Regions from separate parts of the Streptomyces sp. NPDC059853 genome, predicted to be linked through region 3. Evidence: riboswitches for the same ligand, from Rfam matches in the RefSeq annotation. Region 3 holds a riboswitch; each other region holds the start of a gene.
What was found. Region 3 has a riboswitch for thiamine pyrophosphate ahead of thiO (glycine oxidase ThiO). Riboswitches for the same ligand answer to the same signal wherever they lie in the genome.
Positions count from the first base shown of each region.

Region 1 (2,256 bases), on a different contig from region 3:
ATGCGGGCGCTGCGCGACGGAGAGGTGCCCGGCGGCCCCGCGCGGCTGTCGAACATCGTGTTCATGGGCATGGGGGAGCCCCTGGCCAACTACAACCGGGTCGTCGGCGCGATCCGGCGGCTGACCGACCCGGAGCCGGACGGCATCGGGCTGTCCCAGCGGGGCATCACGGTCTCCACGGTCGGCCTGGTACCGGCGATGCTGCGGTTCGCCGACGAGGGACTGAGCTGCCGGCTCGCGGTGTCGCTGCACGCCCCCGACGACGAGCTGCGCGACACCCTGGTGCCGGTTAACACCCGGTGGAAGGTGCGCGAGGTGCTGGACGCGGCGTGGGAGTACGCGGAGCGTTCCGGCCGGCGGATCTCCATCGAGTACGCGCTGATCAGGGACATCAATGACCAGGCGTGGCGGGCGGACCTGCTCGGCAAGCTGCTGCGGGGCCACCGTGCCCACGTCAATCTCATTCCGCTGAATCCGACGCCCGGCTCCAAGTGGACGGCTTCCCGGCCCGAGGACGAGGCGGCGTTCGTCGCGGCGCTGGAGGCCCAGGGCGTGCCGGTCACCGTCCGGGACACCCGGGGGCAGGAGATCGAGGGTGCCTGCGGCCAGCTGGCGGCGGCCGAGCGGTAACGGCGCTGCCCCGGCCCGCCGGGGCAGCGGGCCGCGGCATCACCGTCGGCCGGGTCGGCCCACTCCGCGGTGATCGGGCGCGATCGGGCTCCCGGCCCGTTCTTCAGCGGTCCGGGCGGTTCTGTCCGGACCTGCTGCTATCGTGACATCGAACAATCGCATTACTCCGACAGGGGAGCGCTCGCAGCGCTGAGAGTGCGGCAGCAGGCCGCAGACCCTCGAACCTCGCCCAGGTCATGCTGGGTAGGAAGTCGACGACTCTCGTGCTGCCCGCGTGTGCCCTCCTTGAGAAAGCAGCACGATGACGCGCAGCAGCACCCGCCGGCTCGCGGCGGCCCTCGCCCTCGCCCTGGCCTCGGTCACCCTGACGGCCTGCGGCGGCGGAGGCGACTCCGACGGCGCCGGGACCTCGGGCGGCGAACAGGTCACGCTGGTCACCCACGACTCGTTCAACGTCTCGCCCGAGGTGCTGGAGCGCTTCACCGAGGAGACCGGCTACCGCGTCCGGATCCTGCGCGCGGGCGACGCCGGGGTGATGGTCAACCAGGCGGTGCTCTCCAAGAACAACCCGCAGGGTGACGTGCTCTTCGGCATCGACAACACCCTGCTCTCCCGCGCCCTGGACGAGGGGGTGTTCGCCCCGTACGAGGCGGCGGGCCTGGAAGCGATCCCCGAGATGTACCAGCTGGACGCCGGCGAGTACCGGGTGACCCCGGTCGACACCGGCGACATCTGCGTCAACTACGACCGCGCGTACTTCGACGAGCACGACCTCGCTCCGCCGCAGACGCTGGACGACCTCACCGACCCGGCCTACCGCGACCTGCTGGTCGTGCAGAACGCCGCCACCTCCTCGCCCGGCCTCGGTTTCCTGCTGGGCACCGTCGCCGCCTACGGCGACGACGGCTGGCAGGAGTACTGGCAGGCGCTGCGTGCCAACGGCGTCGAGGTGGTCGACGGCTGGGAGCAGGCGTACAACGAGCGCTTCTCCGGGGCGGCAGGCGGTGCGGGTGACCGGCCGCTGGTGGTCTCCTACGCCTCCAGCCCGCCCGTCGAGGTGATCTACGGCGAGGGCGAACTGCCCGAGGAGGGCCCGACCGGAGTCTCCACCGGTACCTGCTTCCGGCAGATCGAGTTCGCCGGGCTGCTCTCCGGAGCCGGCAACCCCGAGGGCGGACAGGCACTGCTGGACTTCCTCATCGGCCAGGACTTCCAGGAGGACCTGCCGCTGCAGATGTTCGTCAACCCGGTGCACCCCGACGCCGAACTGCCGCAGGAGTTCGTCACCTACGGCGAGACGATCGAGGAGCCGCTGACCATGGAGCCGCAGCGGATCGCGGAGCACCGGGAGAGCTGGGTCGCGGCGTGGACCTCACTGGTCATCAGGTAGGCCGGGGGAGCGGGGCGGCAGCTCTGCCCGAGCCGCCGACCCGCACTCCGGCCACGGCGCCCTCTCCGCCACGGTCCGCGGAGGCCGCGCGGGCACGCCGCCGGGCCACCGCCGTACGGCTGGCGCTGCTGGCGGTGCCGCTGGTCTTCTTCGCCCTGTTCTTCGCCTACCCGGTCGCCGCCATCGTCGGCCGCGGACTGCGCGACGGCGGCAGCTGGCAGCTCGGTCCCGCCGCC
Region 1 is NZ_JBHWJL010000025.1:23,206-25,461, forward strand. Features, by position in the region: gene rlmN (23S rRNA (adenine(2503)-C(2))-methyltransferase RlmN) at 1-630, shown strand, start outside; TPP riboswitch at 792-897, shown strand; gene ACFV5N_RS04985 (thiamine ABC transporter substrate binding subunit) at 932-2,020, shown strand; gene ACFV5N_RS04990 (ABC transporter permease) at 2,149-2,256, shown strand, end outside.
Region 1: it holds a riboswitch for thiamine pyrophosphate, as region 3 does, so the genes downstream of both, ACFV5N_RS04985 (thiamine ABC transporter substrate binding subunit) here and thiO (glycine oxidase ThiO) in region 3, are expected to answer to the same signal.

Region 2 (2,256 bases), on a different contig from region 3:
TGTCGTACTCCCGCAGGATGGCGCACAGTTCCTCGAAGTGCGTGTACAGGAAGCTCTCCTCGTGGTGCGCCAGGCACCACGCCGCCATGATCGAGCCGCCGCGCGAGACGATCCCCGTGGTCCGCCCGGCCGTCAGCGGGACGTACCGCAGCAACACCCCGGCGTGCACGGTCATGTAGTCCACGCCCTGCTCGGCCTGTTCGATCACCGTGTCGCGGAAGATCTCCCAGCTCAGCTCCTCCGCCCGGCCGCCGGCCTTCTCCAGCGCCTGGTACAGCGGCACCGTGCCCACCGGCACCGGCGAGTTCCGCAGCACCCACTCCCGCGTCGTGTGGATGTCCTTGCCGGTCGACAGGTCCATGATGGTGTCGGCGCCCCACCGCGTGGCCCAGCGCATCTTCTCCACCTCCTCCTCGATGGAGGAGGTGACGGCAGAGTTGCCGATGTTGGCGTTCACCTTCACCAGGAAGTTCTTGCCGATGATCATCGGCTCGGCCTCCGGGTGGCGGATGTTCGCGGGCAGCACGGCCCGCCCCGCCGCGATCTCGTCGCGCACGAACTCCGGGCTGCGGTCCTCCCGGAGCGCGACGTACTCCATCTCCTCGGTGATCTCCCCGCGCCGGGCGTACGCGAGTTGCGTCAGCCCGTCCCCGGGGCGCCGGCGCGCCGCCCGCTCCGCGAGCCACGGGGCGCGCAGCGGCGGCAGCCCGCGCCGTACGTCGGTGGTCACCTCGGGATCGGTGTACGGCCCGGAGGTGTCGTACAGCGTCACCGCGCGTCCGTCGGTCAGATGCACCCGGCGCACCGGCACCCTCATGTCGGGGCGCGATCCGCTGAGATAGCCCTTGTGCGAGCCGAGCACACGTGTGTCCTGCTTGGTCATGACGACCCAACTCCCTACGCCGGCATTACCCGGTACCAGGTTCGGCGGTCGGCGCAGCCGTTCAGCGCCCTCTCAGCCCCGTGCTCGGAGCTCCCGCGATGTCACTTCAGCACGACCACGCTAACCGGTGCGCGGCCCCGCTGAACAGAGGGCCCGGGATTCTCTTGCGATGATCGGCGGGTGACAGACACCCACCACCACACGCACAGCCACGGCCCGCCGCCGCCCGTCTCGGCGCATCTGCGCCGGGTCATAGCGGCCGTTCTGATCCCGTTCGCCGCCGCGGTGGCCGCCGGACTGCTGCTGTTGTGGCCCGGCGGCGCGCCCACCGCGGGCGACGAGCACACCGGCGTCGGCTTCGACCAGCAGTTCGAGGAGGCGAAGGTCACCGCGGTCGAGGAGATGAACTGCGCCGACATCGGCGTCCAGGTGCCGCGCGGCGTGGACGACACCTGCGAGCAGGCGACCGTCGAGGTCACCAGCGGCCCGCACGCGGGCCGCACCTTCCACGAGGTGGTACCGCCGGACGCCACCCAGAAGTTCCACACCGGGCAGAAGGTCATCGTGGCGTACGCGCCCAACGCCCCCGAGGAACTCCAGTACAGCGTCACCGACGTGGACCGTAAGTTCCCGATCCTCCTGCTGGCCGCCGTCTTCGCCCTGGCCGTCGTCCTGGTGGGCCGGCTGCGCGGACTGCTCGCGCTCATCGGCCTGGTGGTCAGCTTCGCGGTGCTGACGCTGTTCATCCTGCCCGCCATCCTGCACGGCTCCCACCCGCTGCTGGTGGCGGTGATCGGCGGCAGCGCCATCATGCTGGTGACGCTGTACCTGTGTCACGGCGTCAACGCCCGCACCTCGGTCGCCGTGCTCGGCACCCTCATCTCGCTCGTCCTCATCGGGGTGCTGGGCTCGCTCTTCACCGCCTGGGCGCATCTGTCCGGCAACACCGACGACCAGACCGGCCTCATCCACAGCCTCTACCCCGGCATCGAGATCCGCGGGGTCCTGCTGGCCGGCATCCTCATCGGCTCGCTCGGCGTCCTCGACGACGTCACCGTCACCCAGACCTCGGCCGTCTGGGAGCTGAAGGCCGCCGAGCCGGACGCCGGGTGGCTCAAGCTCTACCGGGCCGGCATGCGCATCGGCCGCGACCACATCGCCTCCGTGGTCAACACCCTCGTCCTGGCCTACGCGGGGGCCGCGCTGCCCCTGCTGCTCCTGTTCACCGTGGCCCAGGCCTCGGTGGACACCGTCGCCTTCAGCGAGCTGGTGTCGGAGGAGATCGTCCGCACCCTGGTGGGCTCGATCGGCCTGGTCGCCTCGGTCCCGGTCACCACCGTGCTCGCGGCGCTGGTCGTCAGCGCCGACCGGCC
Region 2 is NZ_JBHWJL010000034.1:3,550-5,805, reverse strand. Features, by position in the region: gene thiC (phosphomethylpyrimidine synthase ThiC) at 1-883, opposite strand, end outside; TPP riboswitch at 878-990, opposite strand; gene ACFV5N_RS06255 (YibE/F family protein) at 1,064-2,256, shown strand, end outside.
Region 2: it holds a riboswitch for thiamine pyrophosphate, as region 3 does, so the genes downstream of both, thiC (phosphomethylpyrimidine synthase ThiC) here and thiO (glycine oxidase ThiO) in region 3, are expected to answer to the same signal.

Region 3 (2,256 bases):
TGGGCGTCGCGCAGCAGCCGGTACACCCCGCCCGCGGTCACCGTGGTGTCCCAGCCCTGCTCGCGGGAGGTGGCGCCCACCACCAGTTCGCCGTCCGCGCGCGGCACCAGATACACGGCCGACCCGCGCACCACCGCCCGCACCGTACGGGACAGGAACGGGCCCGCGCCGTCCGGCGGCTCGGGCATGGCCAGCCGCAGCACCTCGCCCATGACCGGGCGGACCGGCGGCGCGATCCCCGGCGGCAGCCCGGCCAGTTCGCCGCTGTGACTCCCTGCGGCCAGCACCGTACGGGCCGCACTGAGCGCCGTACCGTCCGCCAGCACCGCGCCGGTGGCGCGGTCGCGGGAGACGGTCAGCTCACGCACCCACTGCCGGTGGAAGACCACCCCCGCCCGCTCGCAGGCCGTCAGCAGAGCGGCGGTGAGGCGGCGCGGATCGACCTGGTGGTCGCCGTCCACCCGCAGCCCGCCGCGCACCGACGGGGCCAGCATCGGCTCCAGACGGCGGCACTCACGTCCGGTGAGCCACTCGGTGTGCAGCCCGCACCGCTGGTGCAGCGCGTGCGAGACCCGCAACTGGGCCCGGTCGTCGGCGTCCAGCGCGACGGCCAGCGTGCCGCAGGCGCGGAAGCCGGTGCCGCTCCCGGCCGCCGCCTCCAGCTCCGCGGCGAACTCCGGGTAGCGCGCGGCCGAGGCCAGCGTGAGATCGAGCAGCGGCTCCTCGCCGTAGTGCAGTTCGGTGATCGCCGCCAGCATGCCGGCGGCCACCCGCGCGGCACCGCCGCCCGGCCGCGGATCGGCGACCGCGACGGTCAGCCCGCGCCCGGCCGCCCGCCAGGCGGTGACCAGCCCGATGACCCCGCCGCCGATGACCAGCACATCGGACGATGTGCCGGGGGGCGCGGTGCGCAAGATGGAGGAAGAGGAAACGGACATGGCCGTGTGGCTGCTCCCTTCGCCGGCATGACCCGGATCAGGTACGTACGGTCGGAGGCCGGCCGCCTCCCTCTCAGCCCGGTCCGCCGGGCTCCCGTGTGCACTGGTGTCCCGTCACCCTAGTACGCGGGCCCGGGGGAAGGCCAAGCGCCCACGGCCGTAGGGTGGCGAACGTGGATCAACGGGAACTGCGGGTCGTCATCGCCGGGGCCGGCCTCGCCGGCACCAGGACCGCCGTGCTGCTGCGCGAAGCGGGCTACACCGGCACCATCACCGTGGCGGGCGCCGAGCGCCACCGCCCCTACGACCGGCCGCCGCTCTCCAAGGACGTACTCCTCGGCACCGCCGAAGGCGCCCCCCTCGACGTGGACTTCGACGCCCTCGGCATCGAACTCCTGCTGGGCCGCACCGCCACCGGCATCGACGCCGCCGCCCGCACCCTGCTCACCGACGCCGGCCCCCTCCCGTACGACCGGCTGGTCATCGCCACCGGCGCCGAAGCACTCGCCCTGCCCGGCAGCGCCGGTGTACCCGGCGTCCACGTGCTGCGCACCCTGGACGACGCCGCCCGGCTCCGGCCGCTGCTGGCCGCCCGCGGCTCGCTGATCGCGGTCGGCGCCGGATGGATCGGCGCCGAGGTCGCCACCGCAGCCCGCGCCGCCGGGGCCGCCGTCACCGTCCTCGAAGCCGCCCCCCACCCGCTGCCCGGCGCCCTGCCGCCCCGGCTCACCGAACCCATGCGCCAGTGGTACGCGCAGGCCGGCGCCCGGCTGCGCACCGGCGCCCGGGTGGCCGCCGTCCGCCCCGGCGAGGTCGAACTGGCCGACGGCGAGGTGCTCGGCGCCGACGCCGTCCTGGTCGGCATCGGCTCCCGCCCGGCCACCGGCTGGCTCGCCGGCAGCGGCGTCGCCCTCGCCCCCGACGGCTCGGTGCGCGCCGACGACCGGCTGCGCACCACCCTGCCCGGCGTGTACGCGGTCGGCGACTGCGCCTCCTTCCCCTCGGCCCGCTACGGGCGCCGGCTGCTGGTGCACCACTGGGACAACGCCCAGGCCGGGCCCGCCACGGTCGCCGCGCAGCTCACCGGCACGGGCGACGCGGCCTACGACCCGGTGCCGTACTTCTGGAGCGAGCAGTTCGGCCGGTTCGTCCAGTACGCCGGGCAGCACGGCCCGGACGACACCCTGCTGTGGCGCGGCGACCCCGGCGCGGACGGCTCGACCGGCGCCTGGACGGTGTGCTGGCTTGGCCCCGACGGCACCCTGCGCGCGGTGTGCGCCGTGGACCGGCCCCGCGACCTGGCCCAGGGCCGCCGGCT
Region 3 is NZ_JBHWJL010000369.1:620-2,875, reverse strand. Features, by position in the region: gene thiO (glycine oxidase ThiO) at 1-938, opposite strand, end outside; TPP riboswitch at 935-1,046, opposite strand; gene ACFV5N_RS25060 (NAD(P)/FAD-dependent oxidoreductase) at 1,103-2,256, shown strand, end outside.